Regions from separate parts of the Prevotella sp. RM4 genome, predicted to be linked through region 2. Evidence: riboswitches for the same ligand, from Rfam matches in the RefSeq annotation. Region 2 holds a riboswitch; the other holds the start of a gene.
The links. A riboswitch is a leader RNA that binds a small molecule or an ion and turns the genes downstream of it on or off. The one in region 2 is predicted to bind thiamine pyrophosphate.

Region 1 (8,227 bases), on a different contig from region 2:
ACCATCCTCGGTAAAGGCGGTCTTGGTAAGATCCTCGCGGTTATAGTAGCCTCGAGTGATAGTTGGGCCTTTCAGCAGTACCTCGCCCTCTTCGCTGATCTTGATATCGATACCCTCGATGGGGATACCAACACCACCAACGGTGTAAGGCTTGCCAAGGTGATTGCAGCTAACGGTGGCCAGACTCTCAGTCAAACCGTAACCAACAATCATGTTAATGCCGATAGAGTGGACAAACTCCTCTACCTTAGGATTAACGGTAGCACCTGCTGTTGGGAAGAAATGGGCATTCTCTAAGCCCAGCTCCTTACGTACCAGCGAGAATACGGTTTTATTCAGGAACTCGTACTCCATGTGCAGGAGCAATGGTGGGCGCTTGCCTTTTGAAATGTAATCGATGTTGTGTTTCTTACCTACTGCTTCGGCGTGGCGGAACAGTTTGCGCTTGGCCATACCTGATTTCTCAATCTGCTCCTGAACACCCATATATACCTTCTCCCAGAAACGGGGAACGGAACTCATACAGGTGGGGTGTGTCTCCTTCATCGACTGCTGAACCTCTTGTGGATAGGTGTTTACAATGAGTGTTGCGCCCTCGGTAAGGCACAGAATCTTCCAACCCTTCTCAAAGATATGGGTGAATGGCAGGAAGTTAAGAACTCTGTCGTTCTCGCCTACGGGTACACACTTATGGTTGGCTATCATTGCGGCATTATACTGACCGCAGGTAAGGATAACACCCTTAGAATCGCCAGTTGTTCCGCTGGTATAAAGGATGTTGGCAATATCGTCCATCGAAGCCTGAGCCTGAAGCGACTCAACTTCGGTCTGACGGGGATAGTTCTCGCCTAACTTCAGGAAATCATCGAAATACATCGAGCTGAGGTCGAGTGACGAGATATGTACGTTCTTATCGAATACGATGATACGTTCGAGTGTAGGACAGGTAGCGAAAATCCGACGAGCCTTGTCGTACTGCTCCTGTTCGCCTACAAAGAGGAATCTGATTTTAGCATCGCTAATCATAAACTGGATCTGCTGCTCTGAACTGGTAGCATAGAATGGGATGGTTACGGCGCGTACTCCCCATGCTCCAAAGTCGCAGAACAGATACTGTACAGAGTTCTGAGAGAAGATTCCCAGATTTTCCTGTACCTTTACACCCAGATTGAGTAAGGCATTAGATACTTTCTTGACCATATCCGAGAACTGATTCCACGAATATGATTTCCACACTGACCCGCCAAAGTCCTTGTAGATTAAAACCTCACGGTCGCCATACTTCTTGGCCTGGTCATGAATTAATCGCGATAAATGACTTTTCGTCTGCATAAGCATTTGAATATGTTATAATTCGCTGCAAAAGTACGAAAAACGTGGCAGATAGCCAAATTATATTGCAAAAAACCGCTCAAATAGGGCGATTATCTGTCATTCGTTTCCATTTTTTGTAGCCAAAAATGGCAATAACTACATAAAGTGCATAAAGACCGGCTTTGAAAGGAATGTCCTTATAGAAGTAAAGAACACAGGTTACAACGTCGACAGCAATCCAGATGAACCATTGTTCCAGGTATTTATGAGCCAAGGCCCAGATACCAACAATGCTGAGGGCTGTAGTAAAACTGTCGGCTGCTGGAACGTTACTGTTGGTAAAGGTGATCAGCAGCCAATAAATAATGCCCCAGATGGCCAGAATAACAGCCAACCAAGGGATTATCAGTCGGCGTGGGAATCGCGTGATAGGCAGCTCTTTCTTCTCGGCCGAACCGTGTACCCATTTCCAATAGCCGTAAACGGTCATCGAAAGATAATAGAACTCCATGCCGCAATCGGCATAGAGTCCTTTTTGATAGTATAGCACAATGCCTAAGGCCTGCATCAGAAATCCTACAAACCAAAGCCATACGCTGGCGCGATACTCGAACAGGATATAGAGCAGTCCGAGTAACGTGGTAGTGATGTCGAGCCAGTGTGCTGAAATAAATTCTGCCATTAGAATCGGAGTGTTACATTACCCATCATTGTAAAGCCTGCCATAGGAATGAATCCAATCTGATAGTAGCGGTTCTCGTTGGGATGACCGTATTCTTCAACGATGCTTGAATATACCCAGCCATTGGCGGCATAGCGACGATTGAAGATGTTGTTGAAATTCAGATCGAAGATGCACTCCTTGATGCCCTTGTTGGGCTTCCAGGTGTAGCTGATGTTGGCATCAGAAGCTGAGTAGCAAGGCAGCGAACGATCAGCGTTCTCTGTATTATCCAGGTACTGACGGCTTACAAAATTGGTGTGCCATACAGCCTGCAAACCATTCCAATGCAGGTTTACAAAACCGTTCAGGATGGTTGAGGGAGAGAAAGCAAGTGTAGAGTTGTCGTAGTGGATAGTGCGGAACGACTCTTCCCAGTTAACGCTGGCCACCTCGTCGAAGTCTTTGATTTTATTCTTGCTGAGTGAAGCATTACCCTCAATGCTGAGCCAAGAGGTAACATCTACCCCACCCTGGATTTCTACGCCCATACGGTATGAGTCTTTGATGTTTGTGGTAAGATCCTCGCCAATATCACTCTTCTCGCCAGTCTGTACAAACTGGTTGGTGTAGTCCATGTAATAAAGGTTTACACCAAAGCGGAAGATGTCGTTGTTAAAGGTGTAACCCAACTCGTAATCTAACAGGCTTTCGGCCTTAGGGAATGGCTTTGCGCCATTATCTGTAAAGTTATTACGTTCTGGTTCGCGGTGGCTAAGTGCTACCGATCCGTAAACGCGGTGATTGTTCAGATTCCAAGAGAAACCGGCCTTGGGGTTCAGGAAACGATACTTCTGATCGATATCGAGGCGCTGGTTGTAATAGCTGCTGCCCTCTTCGTAGAACTTATCGTTAATACCGTTACTTTCGTACTGTACGTAGCGATACTGCAGGTCGCCGAAGATATCCCACTGCTCGTTGATGTGGTAAGCAGCCTTTACAAAGGCGCTACCATCAAACTTGGTGGCATCAGAATCGTAGTATTTGTAGTCGCCATTAGACATGTATTTCTTTCGTACATCATCGTTGGCAATATAGGTAACATATCCAAAGTGATTGCCATCGAACTCCTGGAGCGACATGCCGCCGATAACATCCCATGCATCGTTCTTGTAGTTTGCATTCCAGATAAAGCCGTAAGTGTTCTGGCTCAGTCCTTTCTGGCGCACGAAGTCGGTCTTTTTAACGCCGCTGTAGGTCATGCCAAACTTCTTCAGCTTGTTTTGAGGACGGAACTCGTTATAATAGCCGTAGCCGTAAGTGTAGTGCAGCGAACCTGAAATGCTCCAGTTGTCGTTGATATCGTAGGCTGCTGAAAGGATGTTGTGGTTCTGCCAGAAGTTATCGGTGGTTTTGTTCCAATAGCTGCCGTCGTTCAGCTGATAGCGCGCTGTGGGATAGTTGCCGTTGGCATCTTTATCGTAACCAGTCAGGTATTCGTAAAGCGAATTGTATTTGCCCAGACCTGCATTCCACATATCCTTGTAGGTTTTGATGCCAGTGTTGATACCGTAAGTTCCGTCCATCAGACTCATATCGTTGTCGCCTGCTGTTACGCCGTTCCAAGCCTGACCGGTTTTTTCAAAGTTTCCGATGTTCTTATAACGAATCTGGAACTTGTCGCCAATCCAGGTGAGTCCGCCATAGTAAGAACCGCTGCGTCCGCTGGTTCCATGGATAAATCCATCAGTATTGGTCTCGTGATAGGCACCATCAAAAATCAGATGATTCCACAGTAAACCTGTTGAGAACTTTCCACCTACATTGAATGTGTTGAATGAGCCGTATGATACTGACACTTCTCCCCCAGCCTTCTGATTTGGAATGGCTGAAGCGAGTGCTACAGTTCCGCCAAAGGCGCCATCACCGTTGGTTGATGTGCCTACACCGCGCTGAATCTGTACACTACCTAACAGCGAACCGTAAGAGTTCATGTTGGCCCAGAAAACACACTGATCTTCAGGCGAATTCAGGGGTACCCCATCCAGTGTTACGTTGATGCGCGAATCGCCTGCACCGCGAATGCGCATATAAGTTGTACCTGTGCCCAGTCCGTTCTCGCTCCAAGCCAGTACACCCGGAGTCTGCGAAAAGAGGAAAGGCAATTCTTTTCCTGTGTTCGAGAAAGCGTTAAGCTCCTTTTTCTTGATGTTTGCTACTGCAAATGGTGCATTTTTCTGTGTCCTGACACCTTTTACTACAATTTCGTTCAGCGCTTCTACCTGTGTAGAATCGTAGAGGGCTGCTTTACGCTGTGCGTTTGCGCCTGCTGCACACACTAATGCAGCCATTCCTAAAACAAATCTTTTCATACTACAATAGTACCAATAATTAATAATGTTAAGGGGGTGTTTGTTGTCTGCTATCCATCCCTACGCTGGCATAATCCAGATCAGGTTAGAGGGTATCATCTCAGCCTACACTCGTAGGCACCCCTTGATAATTGGTTGCAAAGGTAATGATATTTTCTATAAAAGCCATACTTTTATGGTATATTTTTATGTTTTACCAGTTGGAAAGGATGGTTTTCTCATAAAGAAACTGCCAGTTCCCGCCTGAGGAACTGACAGTTTCTGCCTTTAAAACCAATCGTTATCGGATTGTTGTTTATCTAAGACCCATTCTTGCCTCAACTACGTTAACTACATAGTCGCCCAGCTTCTCACACTCGTTAATCAGGTCCATATAAATGGTACCAACGGCGTAAGTGTACTCGCGGTTGTTAACATCGTTGATGTTCTGCGACTTGAGCTGGTCGCGGAAGTTATTGATTTCGTGCTCGATATTGAAAGTGCGGTTTACATCGAACGACTCCTTGCGGCCCATCATCAGTCGGTTCATCTGTGAGAGCGACTGATCGGTGAGCTCCATCATCTGATGGATGTGGTCGTACTGCTTCTCGTTAAAGTGATCCTGTTTGCCGTTGTACTTTCTCGAAATGGTACGAGCCATGTTGAAACAGGCATCTCCAATACTCTCTAACTCGCTGATTTCGCGTAACATAGCACGAATCTTGGCCTTTGAGTCGTCTGATAGGTGAGCATCGCTCACGGAGTTAAGATAGTTGGCAATCTCAATCTCCATATTATCGCTGATGCCTTCGTATTTCTCAATGCGGGTGTAGAGCTTGTTAAACTCAGAGTCGCGATTATCCTTCTTACTGCTTGAGCTTGACGAGAGGGTGAGCAGTTCGCGAACCATATTGAACATACGCTGCATACGATCCGAGAACGACTGGATTTCCTTCTGTGCCTCGAGCACCGAAAGCTCTGGTGTTTTCATGAAGCCGGCAGTAATAAAGTGCAAGCGGAAGTCCTCTTCCTCGTCAACCTTCTTAGGCTTGATAACCCAGCATACAAAGCGCTCAATCTGTGGGATAAACCAAATAAGAATAAAGGTGTTAGCCACGTTAAAGCAGGTATGGAAGGCTGCCAGCACAAAGCTTAGTTTGGCGGCGTTGGCCAGGAATACGCTTGTTGTAACGGCATCTTTAGTCATGTTTACATCGTAGCCCACCATGCCGCAAACGGCGTCGATGAACGGACGGAACACAAACAGAATCCAAACCACACCGAACACGTTGAAGAACATGTGGGCGAGGGCAGCTCTACGGGCCTGAGTATTGGCCGATAGGGCAGCGAGGTTTGAGGTAATGGTGGTTCCGATATTTTCACCCATAACCAATGCAATACCCTGATAGATAGGTAGAGCGCCGCTAGAACAGAGAATCATGGTGATGGCCATAACTGCTGCCGACGACTGTACGCAGAAGGTAAGTACGCCGCCTAAGAACAGGAATATCAGCGTGGTGAAGAACGAATCTGGATCGAACGACGCAAAGAAGTCGAGTAGGGCCTGATTTTCGCCCAAATGCATTTCTGTGCCTGTCATTCTCAGAGTACCCAGTCCCATCAGCAGGAACGATAGTCCGAACAGGAAATCGCCGATATAGCGGTATCTTTTCTGATAAATCAGTATGATGCCCAGGAAGAATGCTGGATAAACAGCGCTGGTAATATCGAACGACATACCGGCCGACATAATCCAGGCGGTAAGGGTGGTTCCGATGTTGGCACCCATGATAACCGAAATTGCTTGTGCCAAGGTTAACAAGCCCGCATTAACAAACGAAACAGTCATCACAGTGGTGGCTGTTGATGACTGTACTGAAGCTGTAACAAGCATACCTGTAAGCATGCCGGTAAAGCGATTGGTTGTCATCGCACCTAACACATGGCGTAATTGTGGACCCGCCATCTTCTGCAATGCTTCACTCATCGACTTCATACCGAACATCAATAGCGCAAGCGATCCCAGGAGTTTGAAAATAATCCAGATTGACATAAAAATCGTATCTATATTTAGTAATTCGGGGACAAAGATAAAAAAAAACTCTGAAATGTAAGTTAAGATTTCAGAAAAATGTTATCTTTGCAGACAAAATAATTAAAAACTCAATTTAAGGCTTATGGAGAAGTTAGTAAAAATACATATTGTAAATAACGATAAAGATGTAGAGGTTCCTGTAGGATCTACTATCGAAGATGTATATGCTTTGTCGGGTGTTGAGATCGAGCACGGTCCCATCTCGGCACACGTAAATAATAAGGTAGAGGGTATGCACTACCGCTTGTACAAGCAGAAACAGGTTGAGTTTCTCGACATCTGTTCGTCGAGTGGTTCGCGTGCTTATACTCGCAGTTTGTTCTTTGTGCTTTGCAAGGCTGTGCACGATTTGTTTACGCCCTGTAAGGTGTCTATTGATATCCCTGTATCAAATGGCTATTTTGTAAACCTGTCAATTGGTCGTCCAATCTCGCTGGATGATGTGGGTGCCATCCGTCGCCGTATGCAGGAAATCATCGATGCCGCCTTACCCATACATCGTTACGAAACCACTACCGAAGAGGCTATCAGGATGTTCGACATTCTGCATAACCGTTCGAAGGTAAAACTGTTGAAGTCTACAGGCAGACTGTACACAACTTATTATGAGATAGATGGTTACATAGATTATTACTACGGTGCTCTGCTCACGAACACCAAGCAGCTTTACTTGTTTGGACTTGAGAAGTATTTTGATGGTTTGCTGTTGCGTTTGCCATCGCGCGAGCATCCTAACGAGTTGGGCGAGATGTTGCATCAGGATAAGATGTTCGGCATCTTTAAGGAGCACCATCAGTGGCAGGATATCTTAGGTTTGCGAACCATCGGCGACCTGAACGAGACTATCATGAATGGCCATTCGTCGGAGCTCATACAGATTAGCGAGGCGCTGCAGGAAAAGAAGATTGCTAATATTGCCGACGAGATTGCCCAGCGTAAGGGCGTTAAACTGGTGCTGATAGCTGGTCCTTCGTCATCGGGTAAAACTACTACCTGTAAGCGTCTTAGCGTGCAGTTGGCCGTAAATGGTATCCATCCCGTTGGTATATCGCTGGATGATTATTTCCTCGACCGCGAGCAAACGCCAAAAGATGATAAGGGCGATTACGATTTTGAGCACCTGCATGCCTTGAATCTGCCGTTGCTTAACGAGCAGCTTTCGGCATTGTTCAGAGGCGAGGAGGTAGAGTTGCCTCGCTATAACTTCCAGAAGGGAAAGAGCGAGTGGAGTGGTAAGAAACTGCAGTTGAAAGGTAACGAAGTGCTGGTAGTAGAAGGTATCCATGCCTTGAATCCAGAGTTGACTTCGGAGATTCCCAACGATCAGATTTTCCGTGTCTATGCTTCGGCCCTTACTACTATTCTGCTCGATAATCACAACTATATCCCAACTACCGATAACCGCCTGCTGCGCCGTATTATCCGCGACTACAAGTATCGTGGTGTGAGTGCTCAGGAGAGTATTCGCAGGTGGCCAAGCGTTAGGGCAGGGGAGAACAAGTGGATTTTCCCCTTCCAGGAGAATGCCGATGCGATGTTTAACACCGCTATGCTGTTCGAACTGGCTGTGATTAAGAGTCAGGCTGAGCCGCTGTTAGAGCAGGTTCCAGAAAATTCGAAGGAACATGCAGAGGCTTATCGCCTGCTGAAGTTCCTTCGCTATATCCGTCCCATTCCTGAGACTCAGATTCCACCAACGTCGCTGCTTCGCGAGTTCCTTGGCGGATCATCGTTTAATTACTAACTAGTGCGCCTCAAGCCAGTTCTTGCCAAAGCCGGAATCGGCCACCAGGGGTACGCTTAAGT
Region 2 (8,227 bases):
ATCGAAGGTAAGCATACTGTTGGTGAGCAACTGGCCCACCCCAGCTAAGTATTTCAAGCACTCGGTGGCCTGCACGGTACCTAACATGCCAGCTATCGAGCCTAACACGCCCACCATGGCGCAGGTCTCCACATCCTGCTTGGCAGGGGGCTCGGGGAACAAGCAACGGTAGCAGGCCGAACCGGGCACATGGGTCATCAGCTGTCCGCTATATTTGCTGATACCACCCATGGTAAAGGCCTTGCCCAGCATCACACAGGCATCGTTTACCAGATACTTGGGGGCAAAGTTGTCGGTACCGTCGATCACGAAATCGTAGGGCTCTATCAGCTCCATGGCGTTGGCCTCGCTCAGATAGTATTCGTAGGTTTCAACCTGCACATCGGGGTTGATGGCCAGCATGCGCTCCTTGGCCACATCCACCTTGGGACGCCCCACATCGGGCGTGCTGTGCAGCACCTGGCGCTGCAGGTTGGTGATACTCACAGTATCGCCATCCACCACACCGATGGTGCCCACACCAGCTGCCGCCAGGTACAGGGCCACAGGCGAGCCTAAGCCCCCTGCCCCCACCAGCAGCACCTTGGCCTGCAGCAACTTGCTTTGTGCCTCAGGTCCGAAACCTTCCAGTATCAAGTGGCGGTTATAACGCCTACATTGTTCACGACTGAGTTCCATCAAAGTTTAATGTTTAATCTTTAATGTTTAATGTTTAATGTTTAATCTTCCTCAAATCGTGAGTGAGCTTGGCAGCGCAGAAGTTTGGTCCGCACATGGTGCAGTACTCGCCATCGGTATGGCCAGCCTCGGTGAAATACTGCAGCGCCAGTTCGGGATCCAACGACAGGTGGAACTGATCGCGCCAACGGAAATCGAAACGGGCCTTCGACAGGGCGTTGTCGCGGATGGTGGCACCGGGGTGTCCCTTTGCCAGGTCGGCTGCATGGGCAGCTATCTTATAGGCAATGATACCTGCGCGCACATCGTCCTTATTAGGCAGGGCCAGATGCTCCTTGGGGGTTACGTAACAGAGCATGGCAGTTCCCAGCCAGGCTATCTGCGCACCACCGATGGCACTGGTAATATGATCGTAGCCAGGAGCGATATCGGTAACAATAGGTCCGAGGGTGTAGAATGGTGCCTCGTGGCACTTCTCCAACTGGCGCTCCATGTTCTCCTTGATTTTATGCATGGGCACATGTCCGGGACCCTCGATAAAGGCCTGCACATTCTTTTCCCAGGCACGTACCACCAGCTCGCCCATGGTGTCGAGCTCGGCAAACTGGGCGGCATCGTTGGCATCGGCTGTACAGCCAGGGCGCAAACCATCGCCCAGCGACAGGGCTACATCGTATTTGGCCACAATATCGCAGATATCATCAAAGTGCTCATACAGGAAGCTCTCCTTATCATGCAGCAGGCACCACTTGCTCATAATGCTACCGCCACGACTCACGATACCGCACAATCTGCTATCGGCCAGGTGCACGTTGTGGCGACGGATGCCGGCATGGATGGTAAAGTAATCCACACCCTGCTCGCACTGTTCGATGAGTGTGTCGCGATACACCTCCCACGAGAGGTCTTCCACCTTGCCATCCACCTTTTCCAAAGCCTGATAGATGGGCACGGTGCCTACGGGTACAGGACAGTTACGCAGAATCCACTCGCGGGTTTCGTGAATGTTATTTCCCGTCGAAAGGTCCATCAGCGTGTCGCCACCCCACTTGCACGACCATACGGCCTTGTCTACCTCTTCGTCGATGCTGGATGTAGTGGCCGAGTTACCGATATTGGTATTGATTTTCACCGCAAAGTTGCGTCCGATAATCATCGGCTCGCTCTCGGGGTGATGGATGTTAGCGGGGATAACGGCACGTCCGCGTGCCACCTCCTGGCGTACGTATTCGGGAGTGATATGACTCTCGATACCCAGTGCCTGGCAGTTCATGTTTTCGCGAATGGCCACATACTCCATCTCGGGAGTGATGATGCCTGCCTTAGCACACGCCATCTGGGTGATGCCCTGACCTTTCTTAGCACGATCGGCAATCCACTGCTGGCGCATGGGTGGCAGTCCCTTCTTCAGGTCAACCGTATAGTTGGGGTCGGTATAAGGACCGCTGGTATCGTAGATATACACTGGTTCGTTCTTCTCTACGTGGGTTTTGCCGTCGGCATCCTTCGTCACCGTTGGTGTCAGGTTCACCTTGGTCATACCCACCTTTACATCAGGATACAAATTTCCTTGCATATAGGCCTTCTCTCTCTGAGCATAGGCCTTGTGATCGTTTATCATTAAAAATTAAACATTAAACATTAAACATTAAGAAAAGCGGTTAATGGACTTGAGGCCTCGGCATTGTCGGCGATGGCTCCTAAGCCTGCCTCGAAGGCCTGGCGACCGGCGATGACAGCCTGACGGAAGGCATCAGCCATTTTTACGGGATCGCCTGCAACGGCAATGGCGGTATTCACCAGCACGCAGTCGGCACCCATCTCCATGGCCTCGGCAGCATGACTGGGGGCACCGATACCGGCATCAACCACTACAGGCACCGTGGCCTGGTCGATGATAATCTGCAGAAAATCCTTCATTCTCAAACCCTTGTTGGTACCGATGGGGGCAGCCAGTGGCATGACAGTAGCTGCACCAGCCTCTTCCAGATGCTTACACAGCGTAGGGTCGGCCTGGCAGTATGGCAGCACCACAAAGCCCAGTTTTACCAACTGCTCGGTGGCCTTCAGGGTCTCAACCGAGTCGGGCAACAAGTAGCGTGGGTCGGGGTGTATCTCCAACTTCAACCAGTTGGTGCCAAAGGCCTCGCGGGCCATCTGGGCAGCAAACACCGCCTCTTCAGCATTACGCACACCCGAGGTATTGGGTAGCAGTTGTATACGTGGGTTCTGGGTGATGTGTGTCAGCAAATCGTCGTTCTTGTCGTCGAGTTCCACACGTTTCATGGCAACGGTAACCATCTCCGATCCCGAAGCCTCGATAGCCTGGGCCATCAGCGCATTGTTGTTAAACTTGCCTGTGCCCAGAAACAAACGAGAGTTAAACTCCCGTCCTGCAATTACTAATTTACTCATGATTAACTATGTTTGTTAAGTGTTTCATTTCGTCAATGGGGTTCGCAGCCCTTAGCACTGTACCACTCAGGGCAATGCCGGTGATGCCGGTAGCCAGTATGGCGGGTATATCGTCCTTGGTAATGCCGCCGATAGCCACAATGGGTATGTCGATATGCGCCGCACGCATCTCGATGATAATCCGTCGGTAGCCATCCAGACCTAGTACCGGCGACAACTTCTGCTTGGTGGTAGTAAAGCGGAAGGGGCCACAGCCAATGTAGTCGGCACCAGCCGCATAATGGGCTTTTACATCCCATATGGTGTTAGCAGTTCCACCTATGATATAATCGGGACCTAACTGGCGGCGTGCCTCGCTAATGGGCATATCGTTCTTACCCAGATGCACACCATCGGCCTGCAACTCCTTTACTAATGCCACGCGATCGTCGATAATAAACGTAGCGCCATACTGCTTACATAGCTTCTGGGCCTCAATCGCAACGGGGCGCACCTCATCGTCGGTAGCGTCCTTCATGCGCAGCTGTATCCATCGGCAACCACCCTGCAAGGCAAGGCGGATGCTGTCCAGATAGCTATACTTATCGGTGTAGTGAGATATAAACTGTAACATAGCCCTTACCCCCCGCATGCAGCTTTGATAATAGTGATAGTGGCGCCCTCTTGCAGGATGGTGTCATCCCAAGTAGTGCGCGGTTTCAACTCATTATCGATAGCTATTGCCACACCTTTGGCGGGCAACTGCAATTGGGCGGCAAGCTCGGATACAGTTTTGGCTTGCGTCTCGTGTTGTTTGTTGTTAATCCTTACTTTCATATTGCATTCCTCCGACGGCATTACCCGTATCAGGTTCTATGGGTATTTTCTCAGCTTTGGCACATGCCTCAGCACCCCGAATATTTAATTTTGCGCTGCAAAAGTAATGTTTTTATTTCTATCTGACAAATAAATCGCAGTTTTTTTTGCTATTTGCTATCAATTTACTACTTTTGCACTACAATGGAAAGGAATAAAGAGATATATAAGGTAACAATGGTGGGTGGCGCGGTGAATGTGGTGCTACTGCTGTTTAAGTTTGTGGCGGGCATTGTGGGACATAGTGCGGCAATGATTGCCGATGCGGTGCACTCGCTGTCCGACTTTGTCACAGATATCATCGTGCTGGTGTTTGTGCGCATCAGCGGCAAGCCTACCGACAAATCGCACGAGTACGGGCATGGTAAATACGAAACGCTGGCCACCACACTGATTGGGTTGGCACTACTGATAGTAGCTGTAGGCATTGTGTACAGCGCACTCACAAAAATTATCCATTGGGCACAGGGCGGCACCTTAGAGGCACCAGGCCTGCTGGCACTCTGGGCAGCGCTGCTGTCGATTGTACTCAAGGAGGCGGTGTTCCACTACTCGATGGTGCAGGCCCGCAAGCTGAACTCGCAGGCAGTAGAGGCCAACGCCTGGCACCACCGCAGCGATGCCCTGTCGAGTATAGGCACAGCCATCGGCATTGGTGGCGCCATCTTCTTAGGTGAACGATGGACGGTGCTCGATCCCATGGCAGGTATCATCGTGGGCCTATTTATTATTAAGGTGGCGATAGACCTGCTGCGTAATGGCATTGGCGACCTGATGGAGCATTCGCTGCCCGATGAGGTTGAGAGCGAGATTCTGCAGCTGGCAGGATCGATACCTGGCGTTACAGAGCCACACGATCTGCACACGCGCCGTTTGGGCAACCACTACGCCATAGAGTTGCACATACTGATGGACGATGACATCAGTCTGCGCGAGGCTCACAACAAGAGCGAAGAGGTAGAAAACATTCTACGCGAGCACTACGGCGCCGAAACACACATCGCCGTTCACGTAGAACCAAAAAGCATCAGAGAACATTAAACTTGTCGGCATCGTCCAGCACAGGGAACTTCTTACGGAAACGCTGCAGCTGTTCCATGTCGAGTTCAACGGTAGCAATACCCTCCTCACCATCGGCACACTGGGCGATGGTGCGGCCATAGGCATCAATCACCACCGAACCACCTATATACTTACAGGTGCCGTCGCTACCCACACGGTTTACGCCTATCACATAGCACTGGTTCTCGATGGCACGCGCCTTCAGTAAGGTTTGCCAAACATCCTGACGCTGTTCGGGCCAGTTGGCTACATAGATGATGGCATCGTAATCGCCACGCGAACGCGAAAAAACAGGGAATCGCAAATCGTAGCACACCTGCAGCAGGAAACGCACACCACCCCACTCTGCTATCACACGGCGATCGCCTGGCACGTAATCCCTGGTTTCGCCGGCAAACGTAAACAGATGGCGCTTGTCGTAATACTCGTCCTTGCCATCGGGGCGAACAAAATACAAACGGTTACGCAGCTGTCCAGCGTCATCCTTAGTAGCCACACTTCCTACTACGGCAGCATCATACAGAAACCCCTTGGTCCCCATCCACTGCAAAATATCATAACCCGTATAATCCGAGCCTCCTACACCGCCCTCGGGCATAAAGCCTGTGGCAAAGGTTTCAGGCAGCACAAACATATCAGCATCCGGATGCTGATCTATCAACGTTTCAAGATGCTCCAGATTCTCAGAAAAATCGTTGCTACGTATATCGTTTTGTACAATCGCTATCTTCATAATCTTTATACCTTATTAATATAATATGCCGGCAAAGATACAAAAAAAACTAAAAAAATGCACCACCTTATAGAAAAATAATGTATATTTGCGCCACAAATCAACTATTCAAAACAGTTTATGAATCATTTAAAACAAACCTTTATCTGTGCTTTTACAGCTACGATGCTCTGTGCGCCCATGCAGGCCCAGACATCAAAGGCCGAACTGTTGGCTAACATGGAGTTGGCTACCGGCAACTATTGCAATTACCCCCTGCCCAAGGGAACAGTAACGCCTGCACCTGCTGGGTACGAACCATTCTACGTGAGTCATTACGGCCGTCACGGTGCCCGCTATATGACCGACGACAATGCCTACAAATACGTGATTGGCAAGATGGATACCGCCCAGGCGCGCGGCTGGCTTACACCCAAAGGCGTAGAGGTACTGCAACGTGTAAAACTGGCTGCTGCCGATGCATGGCATCGCGATGGCGACCTGACTAAGCTGGGTGCCCGACAGCATCAGGGCATAGCCCACCGACTGGCTACCAACTACCAACAACTGCTGATGCAGCCCGTTGAGGTAAAAGCCAACTCATCAACCGTTCGTCGCTGCATGCTCTCGATGGCTAACTTCTGTCAGGAACTGAAGAGCATGAATCCAAAGCTCAGCATCACAATGGATGCCAGCGAACACGACATGTACTACCTGATACCCAACGACAGTATTTTCATCCCCAAGAAAGGTATCGACGGACATCTGTACGACAAGCTGGATAAGTTCCGCCACGAAAAGCTGAACGGACGCTACCAGATGCAGATGCTGTTTAAGGATCCCAAACAACTGGAAGGATTTGTGGATGGCTACAAGCTGGCTGATGGCTTATGGAACATCGCCTCGAACATGCATTGTCTGCCCGAGTTGAATCTGTCGTTCAACGATCTGTTTACCACCGACGAACTTATCGACGGCTTTTATGTTTACAATGCCAGCTGGTGCCTGTGGGAGGGATTGATGCCTGGTTCGCGCCCCAACTACTACGCCATCTATCCGCTGCTGAAGAACTTCCTCGACGAGGCCGACCTCATGATAGCTTCGGGTAAGAAACAGGTGCGCCTTCGCTTCGGTCACGACAGCGTGCTGCTACCTTTCTCATATATATTAGGTGTAAAAGAGGCCCTGGGTGGCACGCAGGATATGGAGAATCTGCACAACACATTTGCCCTGTTCCGACTCATCCCCATGGCAGGTAACGTGCAGCTTATCTTCTTCCGCAAGCAGGGCTCGGATGATATCCTGGTTAAATTCCTGATGAACGAGAACGAGACATCCATCCCCATCCCAACCGACTGCTACCCCTTCTACCATTGGAAGGATGTTTCGGCCTATTATCGTAACATTTTGAAACAAGCAAACGTAACCTATAAAGATGAAAATAGCGATTGATTTAGGCGGTACCAACATGCGTGTTGGACTGACCGATGGCGCCACGGTGGTTGATACCGTGATAGAGCCCTGCCCCGCACAGGAGCCCGAGGAGGTGGTGCTTGCCCAACTGAAGCGACAGATTTCCCAGCTGATGCGCCCCGAGGTAACGGGCATTGGTGTGGGTGTGCCTTCGGTGGTAGATTGCCAGCAGGGCATCGTATATAATGTGGCTAATATCCCCTCGTGGCAGGAGGTACATCTGAAGGAGATTCTCGAAAACGACTTTAGTGTGCCCGTAGCCGTTAACAACGATGCCAACTGCTTTGCCTTGGGTGCCTGGCGCTATGGCGAGGGCAAGGGCACACAGAATATGGTGGGCCTGACGATAGGTACCGGCATTGGCGCAGGTATCATCATCGATGGCAAGCTGTATAACGGTGTGAATACAGGTGCTGGCGAGATAGGTTCGCTGCCCTATCTGGATGCCGACTACGAGTTTTACTGCAGTAGCCGATTCTTCAGTAAGCTGCATGGCGACACAGGTGCTAACTTTGCCAAGTTGGCTTTGGCTGGCGACAAGGAGGCACTGGCTGTGTGGCAGGAGTTTGGCACGCATGTAGGCAACCTGATGAAGGCGGTGCTGTTTACCTATGCCCCCGAAGCCATCATCATCGGTGGCGGCATAGCCAACGCATTCGCACTTTACGAAGCGCCCATGCGCCAGCAACTCAGCACCTTCCCCTACCCCGAGAACGTAGCTGCCACCCGCATCCAGCCATCAACCTTACCAAACGCTGCCATGCTGGGAGCCGCAGCTTTACATTAAACATTAAACATTAACATTAAAGGCTGCGATTAAGCGAGAACAGAGCCAAGCTTGCTTGGGCTTTGTCGAGCGTGAGCAGGCTCAATACGAAGTATTAACATTAAAATATGAAATTTAAAACTATTTTGGCGGCGGGGATGCTGGCGGTTGTGGCTGCTGCATGTACCGAGCATAAGACATTGGATATGAACTGGGAGGTAGAAACACCCGATGGTTGGATACCAGCCCAAGTGCCTGGCACCCTG

Region 1: linked by a shared signal. The riboswitch ahead of T499_RS0108305 (TonB-dependent receptor) and the one ahead of thiS (sulfur carrier protein ThiS) in region 2 are both predicted to bind thiamine pyrophosphate.

Annotation. Positions count from the first base shown of each region.
Region 1 covers NZ_JNKG01000009.1:56,647-64,873, forward strand. The annotation lists gene T499_RS0108295 (AMP-dependent synthetase/ligase) at 1-1,332, opposite strand, end outside; gene pnuC (nicotinamide riboside transporter PnuC) at 1,412-1,996, opposite strand; gene T499_RS0108305 (TonB-dependent receptor) at 1,996-4,347, opposite strand; TPP riboswitch at 4,387-4,482, opposite strand; gene T499_RS0108315 (Na/Pi cotransporter family protein) at 4,643-6,379, opposite strand; gene T499_RS0108320 (nucleoside kinase) at 6,504-8,165, shown strand; gene polA (DNA polymerase I) at 8,166-8,227, opposite strand, start outside.
Region 2 covers NZ_KL370843.1:52,478-60,704, forward strand. The annotation lists gene T499_RS0113435 (HesA/MoeB/ThiF family protein) at 1-678, opposite strand, end outside; gene thiC (phosphomethylpyrimidine synthase ThiC) at 713-2,299, opposite strand; gene T499_RS0113445 (thiazole synthase) at 2,320-3,093, opposite strand; gene T499_RS0113450 (thiamine phosphate synthase) at 3,086-3,706, opposite strand; gene thiS (sulfur carrier protein ThiS) at 3,712-3,909, opposite strand; TPP riboswitch at 3,896-3,998, opposite strand; gene T499_RS0113460 (cation diffusion facilitator family transporter) at 4,093-4,989, shown strand; gene T499_RS0113465 (amidohydrolase) at 4,976-5,743, opposite strand; gene T499_RS0113470 (histidine-type phosphatase) at 5,864-7,174, shown strand; gene T499_RS0113475 (ROK family protein) at 7,158-7,982, shown strand; gene T499_RS0113480 (glycoside hydrolase family 2 protein) at 8,090-8,227, shown strand, end outside.